Regions from separate parts of the Bradyrhizobium sp. WYCCWR15520 genome, predicted to be linked through region 1. Evidence: riboswitches for the same ligand, from Rfam matches in the RefSeq annotation. Region 1 holds a riboswitch; the other holds the start of a gene.
The links. A riboswitch is a leader RNA that binds a small molecule or an ion and turns the genes downstream of it on or off. The one in region 1 is predicted to bind cobalamin.
Positions count from the first base shown of each region.

Region 2: another riboswitch for cobalamin. It lies ahead of metE (5-methyltetrahydropteroyltriglutamate--homocysteine S-methyltransferase); the one in region 1 lies ahead of AC0QUY_RS33375 (energy-coupling factor ABC transporter permease).

Region 1 is NZ_JBWBWM010000038.1:54,054-58,867, forward strand. It holds gene cobF (precorrin-6A synthase (deacetylating)) at 1,320-2,069, opposite strand; gene AC0QUY_RS33375 (energy-coupling factor ABC transporter permease) at 2,121-2,798, opposite strand; cobalamin riboswitch at 2,836-3,053, opposite strand; gene AC0QUY_RS33380 (hypothetical protein) at 3,278-3,487, opposite strand; gene cobM (precorrin-4 C(11)-methyltransferase) at 3,487-4,269, opposite strand; gene AC0QUY_RS33390 (cobalamin biosynthesis protein) at 4,266-4,634, opposite strand; gene AC0QUY_RS33395 (bifunctional cobalt-precorrin-7 (C(5))-methyltransferase/cobalt-precorrin-6B (C(15))-methyltransferase) at 4,631-4,814, opposite strand, start outside.
Region 2 is NZ_JBWBWM010000059.1:3,009-7,822, forward strand. It holds gene metE (5-methyltetrahydropteroyltriglutamate--homocysteine S-methyltransferase) at 1-2,232, opposite strand, end outside; cobalamin riboswitch at 2,335-2,530, opposite strand.

The sequences.
Region 1 (4,814 bases):
AGCGAATATTTGCACCTCCGCGTCGCTTTTCGAGCATACGCGTCTGCAACCGGACACGCCGAATACGACACCACGGTCGTAACATCCCTCGATCTCGCAACCGTTTCGATGCGCACGTCGAACTCGCCCTGAACCAGTTAGGGCCAGAACTGCTTGAAGTGCGCATAACAGCGATAAAGAAGCCCCGCAGTACGGCGGTGCCAGGGTTATGGGCGTTGCCGGGCTCTGGCGGTATTTTCCAGCTTTCCGGAGCTCCGTGGCAGTTGGCGAATGGTCTTGGGAATAGCATCACCCTCTGACTTCAGGGGTCCGAGATCAAGTGTAAGATCTCTAAGCGCGCGCTCGCCACAGTAAAGAAGCCCGATCCCTCTCGGCGGCCGCATTCGCTGAGTCGGAAACACTGCTTCGAAAGCGTACAACCTGACGCTACGTGCGATTCAAGTCTCACCTGAGGGGCCTCGCACGAATTTGTACGAACCTTCGGCTTACGATCTGCTCTTCGCTCGCTTTTTGTCCAGGAATTGTCGTCTCCTTTGGTAGTTGAACTCTGAGCCGCCGGCGCGACTCAGTTTCGCCACGCGCCATAACGCAGGCTTCGGAGCTGTTCCGCGAGTGCCGGATGCTTTGAGTTAATAGCAGGTGACTGCAAACGGCTTCACCCCGAGGCGTGAGCGGTGCGCTTTGATGCCGATCCGGAAGTCAACTCTTGCGTTTTGTGCTCCGCCAACGCATATACGCACCACGGTAGCGCGATGCGCTATCGCAGCCCTCCTTGGGCGTTTCCTCCCTAGACTTGGGCCGCTTGTTCATTACAAGCGGCCTCTTTTTCTCGGTCGCCGCTATGGCGACGCCCCGGCAATTCTTTCGGAAATTGGCTTGCGCAGGTTGGTTAGACGACCGCCACGCTCGCAACGAGTTGCTACCTTCGGCGCAAGCGCCATCCCCGTCGCTTTAACGAGAAGGGACGAGCACGGTCATGAGAAACTCGCCTTACGCGAGGCAACGCGCCTTCGTTGCAGGTCGGCGGCCCGTGAGGTGTTGAGTACGCATTCTTCTCCGGCCGTGATATCAGTCTTCGCGGTAAAGCCTCCGCGGGCGAATGTTAAAGATGTTTCTCGCATTGATAAGCGTCGGAGATATAGGGATGGAAATGGGAAGCCTTTCTTTGGTTGGTCCGGCATGCGGTAGTCGTCAATACTATCGAAGGAACGATCTCCCCTTCGGGCGCTCCGGCCGATCTCAGCGATCGGGCGCATTTGGAAGCCGTGCGAAGGCGCTTGCCGCGGGACGCCGCAATGCCAGCAGCCTTCGCACGAGTGCTACGACACGCGCTTGATGATGTAGCTATCCATGATCCAGCCATGCTTGGCGCGTGCTTCCTGTCGGGCGGCGACGATGATTGGCCCCACTTCTGCGAGCGCACCTGACATGGTGATTTGCGGGGGCATCCCGAGATAGGCGCCCCACCAGATATGTAGTCCGTTCGGATCGAGCCACTGGAACGCGGCGCCGCCATCGAGCATGACGACCACCGTGTCGGCGCCGGATGGCCAACCGCATTCGCGCAGCCGCCGTCCGGTGGTGACGAGAAAAGGCTCCCCAATGTCGTTCAGCGGCAGTGAATGTGCGGCGCAAAGCGCCTGGATCGACGTGATGCCCGGGACGACCTCGATTATCGGCAACGGATCAAGCCTTTGTGCGATCCGCAGGCTCGAGTCGTATAGCGAAGGATCGCCCCAGATCAGCAGGGCAACGCGCCCGTCATCACCGAGATGCGCCGCAATTGCCCGGGACCAGGTCACGGCGACGGCGTCGTGCCATTCCTCCACTCCCTTGCGGTAGCTCTCCTGCGCAGTATCGCGAACGGGCACGTCGAACTCAGCAACGCGCGTGCGGCTGTTCGTCAGGGCTTGCGCGCAAATCAGCCGGCGCAGGTCGGCGAGATCGGACTTCACCGGGCCCTTGCGCGGAATCAGCACCAAGTCAGCTGCATTGATCGCGCGGATCGCCCCAAGCGTGAGCTGCTCGGGATCGCCGCAGCCAATGCCTATCAGGGAGAGTGTCAGCATTACGTTATGAAACGGGGGCGGCCGCGGCTTGCGACCGCCCGCACGTCATCTTCAGGCGCCGTTGTGAAGCCGATAGGTAACAAGACCATCGGCAGTCACACCTCGCAGCGATTTCGCCAGTGCCAACACGGTCAGATCGGCCAGCGGTTCAATGACCACGACGAGCGCGTAAGAAGCGGCGAAAGACGCGATGGAGGCGAGGTTCTCGGCCGCAAAGCCCGCACCATACAGCGCCCAGAAGGCGACCCACCCTACGATGCCGGATTGATAGGCGGTTGAAAGCGCAAGTGCCTGCCGATATTGCAGGTCAACATAGGCGGTGTTGCGAGGAATGATCCGCCCGGCCAGCGCCTGGATCGCAAATAAGGGCACCAGCAGCGTCGTCACGTTCATACCATATTGCGGCAGGTCGGTCGGCACGAAGAACAGCCCCTGCAGCAGAAGACCAAGCGCCAACCCGAACGCGGCTGGCGCTGCGCCGAACAGGAGAAACAGCGTCGAGCCGAGAATGAAATGCACCTCCGAGACCCCGACCCTGAAATGCGGCAGGAGTTCGAAGAACGAGAAGACCAGGACCGTTGTTGCGACGGTGCGCACCGCCAGCGAAACAATTCCCTGCGCGCGCACGGTTTCGACCACGGGCTTGAAGGCGCAGCCGGCGGCAACGGCACCGGTTGCGCAACTCAGCACGAGCTTGGCGCCCGTAACGATACCTGGTTCGATATGCATGACTTAAGTCCCTTCTGCCGTCACACCCGACGGCGTTAGCGTTAAAAACTGCAGGGCCGGTCTCCTGGCTCGCGGTTCGAAACCGGTCCCCGGCCTTCCCAGGCCTGACGGCCAGTGGCGGATCGGAGCCCCTCACCGCTTACAGTCGCGGGGGCGGCCGGGCTTTGGGCGCCGCATTCAGGTCCGCCCTTCCCCGTTCCCAATTATGCTCTGGCGCTTTGCGCCGCTTCGAGCACCATGCCTGCTCTGTGTGCTCCTTCCGACGAGGAGACGTCAAGGGGCTCGCGAGATCGGGCGACAGCGTCATCATCGGGTCTCTCCCGCCAGCGTGCCGAAAAGAATGATCGGCGCCGTCGTTGCGGCGCCGGTTTGCGCTAGCTGCTCTGCGAGCTTCGCAATCGTGGTGCGGACAATCCGCTCCTCGGCGTGGCCAAGAGACTCGCAAATAGCGCCGGCGTGTCGGCAGCCACCGTGCTCGATCAGTTTTGCCGCGAGCGCCGGGAATGTGTCGCTTCCCCATATAAATAGGGTCGTTGATTCCGGATCGGCAATTGCCGCGCATCGATATAATCGGGCTCGCTCTTGAAGCACTGGACCTTCAGCCCGCGATCGCGATAGGCGCGCGCCAGCGTCAGCGTCGTCTTGCCGACCCCGGATGCAGGCGCGGAGATGACGAGGCTCGCCGTCATCACGAGCCTTCCGGAAAGCGAGGCGTCGGCCCGAGCGGCCGATAGCGGCGGTCATAGTCGACGGCATACAGGCGGCTCTCTCCGAAATCTTCCGAACCCAGTGTGCGGCCAACCAGAATAACGGCTGTGCGCTCGAGCTCGGTGCTTACAGCAGAGTCCAAGGTACCGAGCGTGGCGCGGACGATGCGCTGATCCGGCCAGCTTGCGCGCCAGACTATTGCAACCGGGCAGTCTCCTCCGTAGTGCGGCGTCAGCTCATCAATCACCGTGGAAAGCAGATGGATCGAGAGATGGATGGCGAGCACCGCACCGGTCGCGGCAAAGGTGGCGAGTTTCTCGCCTTGCGGCATCGCGCTCGCCCTGCCCGGCATCCGCGTCAGCACGACCGATTGCACAAGATCCGGTAGCGTGAGCTCGGCCTCGATCGCGGCCGCGGCGGCGGAAAAGGCCGGCACGCCCGGCGTGATTGAATAGGAGATTTGAAGCGCGCGCAGGCGGCGCAATTGCTCGCCCATCGCCGACCAGATCGAGAGATCCCCGGAATGTAGCCGCGCGACGTCCTTGCCCTCACGATGCGCGGTGACGATCTCCGACATGATGTCGTCGAGCGACAGCGGCGCGGTGTTCACGATCCGTGCATCCTTTGGGCAATGGGCAAGAACGCCCTCGGGTACGAGAGAGCCGGCATAGAGGCAGACCGCACAGGCGGCAATCAGATCGCGACCGCGCAAGGTGAGCAGATCAGCTGCTCCCGGTCCGGCACCGATGAAGTGCACCGTCATTCGGCGTCTCCTACCGCGATCGCTGCGGTCGCCGTCCGATCCTGCGAGACAGCCCGCGTCGAAACGAGGCGCGCACCACGGCCGGCGACCGCAAGCGCTGCGGCTTCGGCGACGGAGCCCGTACCGAACTTCGCCTTGATGGATTCTGACTGTGTGGGCGTGGCAATGCCGGCTAGGACATCGGCCGAAACAGGCCGGATCGGCACGGTGAGTTCGCGCGCCAGCAATTTGAGCGCGGCGGTTTCGGCCTTGTCGCTGACAGTTGCAACTGCCGCGAGACCTTCAGGACCGCCCGCGGCGGCGAGAGCTTCGCGCAGCGCAGCCAGTGTGACCTCCCGCTTGAACCCCAGACCTGCGACCTTCACTTGACTGCACTCCATTGCACGACCGGCCGCATCGCCTCCCAGGAGCGATAGCGGCCGAGGTGACCCGCATGCGCAATCTCAATTCGCATCAACTCGCCACCGTGGCGTTGATGAAGGTCCGAGAGTAGCGCCTCGGTCTCCAGCGTGACGGCATGCGCAACCACCCTTACTCTCGGCTCA
Region 2 (4,814 bases), on a different contig from region 1:
ATTGATCCAGAGCTGCGCATCGGAAAGCCGCTGCCGCGCCAGCGCAATGAGATTTTTCATCTCGGCTGCATCCGGGACGCGCGGCGAATGGATGTCGTAAACGCCCGGTCCGATCTCGTTTGGATATTTGTAGCTCTTGAAGGCATCAAGCAGCTGCATTTTTGACCGTGACGTCTCGATCGAGATGACATCGGCATCCATTGCCGCGATCGCATCGATGATGTCGTTGAACTCTGAATAACACATATGGGTGTGGATCTGGGTCTCGTCGGCCACCCCAGCCGAGCAGATGCGGAAGCTGTCTACTGCCCAGCCGAGGTAGGTCTTCCATTGTGACTTGCGCAGCGGCAATCCTTCTCGGAGCGCAGCCTCGTCAATCTGGATCATCATCGCGCCGGACCTCTCCAGATCGATCACCTCGTCACGTATCGCGAGCGCGATCTGATGGCATGCTTCGCTCCGTGGAATATCATCACGGACGAATGACCAGTTCAGGATCGTCACCGGCCCAGTCAGCATCGCCTTCAGTGGCTTCTTGGTCAGCGATTGCGCGAAGCGCCACCACTCCATCGCCATCGGCGTCGGCCGGGAGACGTCGCCAAACAGGATGGGCGGCCGGACATATCGCGAGCCGTAGGACTGAACCCAACCATGCTTGGTGAATGCGAAGCCGGACAGCCGCTCACCGAAATACTGCACCATGTCATTGCGCTCGAACTCTCCATGCACGAGAACGTCGAGACCAATGTCTTCCTGCCAGCGCACCGCACGCGCCGTCTCCTCCTTGAGAAACTGCTCGTATTGTGCGTCGCTCATCGTTCCCCGGGAATGGGCTGCGCGGGCGTTGCGAACCTCCAGCGTCTGCGGGAACGATCCGATCGTCGTCGTTGGAAATGTCGGCAATCGGAACCGCGCGCGCTGAACCTCGGCGCGCCGGGCGAAAGGACTGTGACGACGCCGCATGCTGCCATCGATTGCAGCCATTCGCTTGGCGACGTTCGCATTGTGAACGTTGGGTGACGTTTCGCGCGCGACGGCCGCGGCCTCCGAAGCCTCAAGTACATCCGCCGCTTCCTCCCATCCTTTAGCCAGCACGCGGCCCAGCGTTGCGAGTTCTCCGATCTTCTGGACGGAGAAAGCAAGCCAGCTTTTCACATCGAGATCGAGATCGGTCTCTAGTTCGAGATCGATCGGGACATGAAGCAGCGAGCATGAGGGTGCAATCTGCACGCGGTCCTTGCCGAGCCTTGCGATGGCAGGTTCGAGCCGGTCGAGCACCGCTGGAAGGTTCGAACGCCAGACATTGCGGCCATCGACGACTCCGAGGGAAATGACAAGATCCCTTCGAGCGTCGGCGACAATCACGTCCAACTGCTCCGGGGCGCGGACCAGGTCGATGTGAAGGCCCGCAACCGGCAACGTCAAAGCGGCTTCCAGGTTATCGCCGATCGTTCCAAAATAGGTAGCGAGCATGATCTTCACGTCGGGAACCTTTTTCGCCAGATAGGTGTAGGTCCGGCGCAGCGCGTCGCGTGTGGCAGCATCGAGGTCCAGGACCAAACATGGCTCGTCCAGTTGCACCCACTCGGCGCCCCTTAAGGTGAGTTCGCGGAGAACGTCTACATAGACCGGCAGCAGCCTATCGAGAAGCAACAGCGTATCGAATGCAGGATCGGCGCTCTTGCCGAGCTTGAGAAAGGTGACCGGACCAACAAGCACCGGGCGCGTCTGATAACCCAGGTTTTTCGCTTCTTCGTACTCCTCGATCGGCTTGCGAGAGGAAAGCGTGAAGGTCTGATCCTTGTGATATTCCGGCACTATGTAGTGATAATTGGTGTCGAACCATTTGGTCATCTCCTGCGCTGCCGCGCTGTGCTCGGCGTGACCGCAATTCGCGTCATGGTCATCGCGCTGCACGCCCCGTGCCATCGCAAAGTAGGTTTTGAGCGAAACAGGGCCTGCACTCCAACCGTAAATTTCCGGAATGGCACCGACCATCACGCTGGTATCGAGCACATGGTCATAAAGCGAGAAGTCGTTTGAAGGAATAACGGTTACGCCGAGCGATTTCTGCCGCGCCCAGTTGGCGGCGCGAAGCGCAGCCGCGGCCTCAAGAAGCTGCGTTTCGTCAGATTTTCCGGCCCAATAGCTCTCGAGCGCGAGTTTGAGTTCGCGGCGCGGACCGATGCGCGGCGTACCGAGGGTAGCGACAGGAATCGAGAGAAGAGACATAGCTTCAACCCCATGTTGGGAGCAAAGGCCATGGCGGACGCGTGCAGAAAAGCCGCGGAAAGCGGCAACTGCTTGGCGCACCACCGGGACACCCCGCCCGTGGACGAATATATTGTCGGGCCAGGTCTCCTAGCTCGCGGGTCGTCGCCGCTATCCGACCTTCCCAAAGCCGCGTGGCTTCAGTGGCTTCTATTGGACAGCGGCTCGCCGCTTACAGTTGCGGGGGCAGCGCCGGCATCGCACCGGCTTCCCTCTTAGCTCCGGATCCATCCGGAGAACCTCGACATCTCCGATTACCTGCAAGAGGACTGTTCCGTCAACCTCTCGATAATTCTTTGTGCGGTTCGGAGCGATTGTCTGGAGAACGGAGGCATCTAGCCTCGTCGTCGTGTGGCCCGATCGTGGCATAGAGTTGGGCGCACGTCTGGATTCGATCGACAATCATGTGGGTGCGGCGGTTGCGCGATCCCAGCTTACACATCTTCCTGCGCCTTATTCGCCACCCGCAGCGCCGACACGAGCCAGATCGCCATTGATTAGTTATTTCGAATTCTGCCGCCGCAAGAAACGGCGTCTTGCCGAAGGCGGTCACATTGGCGAGCAGCGGCACGCCCGGCATCCGCTCGGCAAAGGTTCGAATTTTCCGCGGTGGTGAGCGCCGCAGGAAAATCGGTAGGCGGCCGCCTCCAACTCTGCACGCGCCTACATGCTATATCGCGAGGCACACCCATATCTTGCCGAAACTTACTGTCGCATCGCCGTACCCATGCGCTGACGTAGCCATTGACCGAAGGTTGCCCACCTCCGCGCATCTCTATCGCCTGCATCGGCTCAGCGACCACCTTGGCCAAAAACAGCCCGTTCAGGCACGACTGCCGCATCACCTTCCTGGCCCGTGCTTGAAAGTTACGGGCACCCCCGATCTCGTGGCCTTCGAGCGGCATGTCATCCATTCTGTCGTCTGCGGACTCGAACCGTCCACCGTCGCACTCCGAAACGACCATTTTGGCCGCGCCATATCCGCGTGATGCTTCGCCATTTGCAGGCCATAGAGCAGACATCGGCAGCGCTTGCGGCTTGCCAGTCGGCTTCGGACCAGCTCGGTCCGGCGGACGCTGACGAGCCATCGATGCGCTACGTTGACATTCCCATAGGCCTGTAGCTTCTCACGATTCTGAACTCGCAGCGCACGTCACGTACAGGCTTGTAATAGATCACCGAGACCCGTGATGAGTGTCGCCGAAACGACATCCCGCCTGAACAAAGAAGGGAACGGTGACCTCCTTAGGTATCCGGGCTTATCGCGGTAGACCGACCGATACGTCGAGCTGAACGATGCGTCCAGCTGATCATCTTTGCACAAAAGATGCGAGACATGTACAAAAATTACCGCCAAACCGCGCAAGAACTCAAGTATTCGATCACTTCGCGCGACTAGAGACGAACAAAAAAGCGTCTCGTAACACTGATGCTCTCACAAGCTTGGAGTTCTCGGTGAGTGATCGATCTACTCATCTCGATGCTCCTTCAGCCGCCCCTTGGGGCGTTCCTCCCTGACTTGGCCGCGCGTAACATTCGCGCGGCCTTTTTTCTGCATCCGGCAAGAGATTGATTTGCAGGATCTCAATGGCTCTGACCGCAAAAACGCATGGTGCGAGCAGGTTCTCGCAGATACAGGTCATTAGCCTCGGCGAACAGTTGTTCGTAAATGCCGGCGTACGGTCACCCATCCTAATTTCGAGAAGAGGACGCCTCCGCAAGACGGGCGATTGACGTCCTCGTAATGTAATAAGCCGCCTCCGCGTCTTCAGGCGCGAGCGGCTCTGAAGAAAACGTGCGGTCGGGTCCCTTCAGGCGGACTCCAGAGCGTCGCTCATGGATGTCGACCACGAAATCGGCCACGTGCAATCAATGGTGAGTCGCCTGATCGGTCGGAACAGTTCCACGACCAATTAGTTTCGCCGCGCTTTGTCATCTGAGACCGTCGGTCTTATACGTCTATCATACCGTTCCGCTAGGTCCAGCAGCCTTTTTCTAATGAAAGGGTCTGCCTTGTCCGCTAGATCGCGAATGATCTGGGCCCGGTCCTTTAAAAACTGCTCATCCACGAAAACACCTATTCAGTGCAAGTCTACATATATCTTAGCACACTCCCGTTTGGTCGGCTTTCATTCCCTGCACCTCGGATCTACGCATGACATTAACACTCCGGGGGTGAGACCGAGATGGTCCTCCGGCGTTCCGCCAGAAGCAAAGCATGGGTTTGCCTGTCTGCGCAGCAGCCGCATCAAGGGATAATTCCCTAGGCCATGCTGACAGACGCTGTCTTGCCGAATCCCAGGCCGACATTGCCAACACTATCTCCGACCAGGATACTTCGACGATGGATCGGCCATGCGTGCCGTATCATGCGTACGCGGCGGCCCAGGCGACACGACGTCCCTCCACCATTCACCGCTGCAGCATTGGAATCGCGACACGTTCAAGGAGGCTGCTCTTAACTTTGACTTATTATAGATCTCGATCGATCGCTTGCCTCGTATCCCTGCAGTCAGTGCTTCCTATGGAAGTCGAGAGAAAAC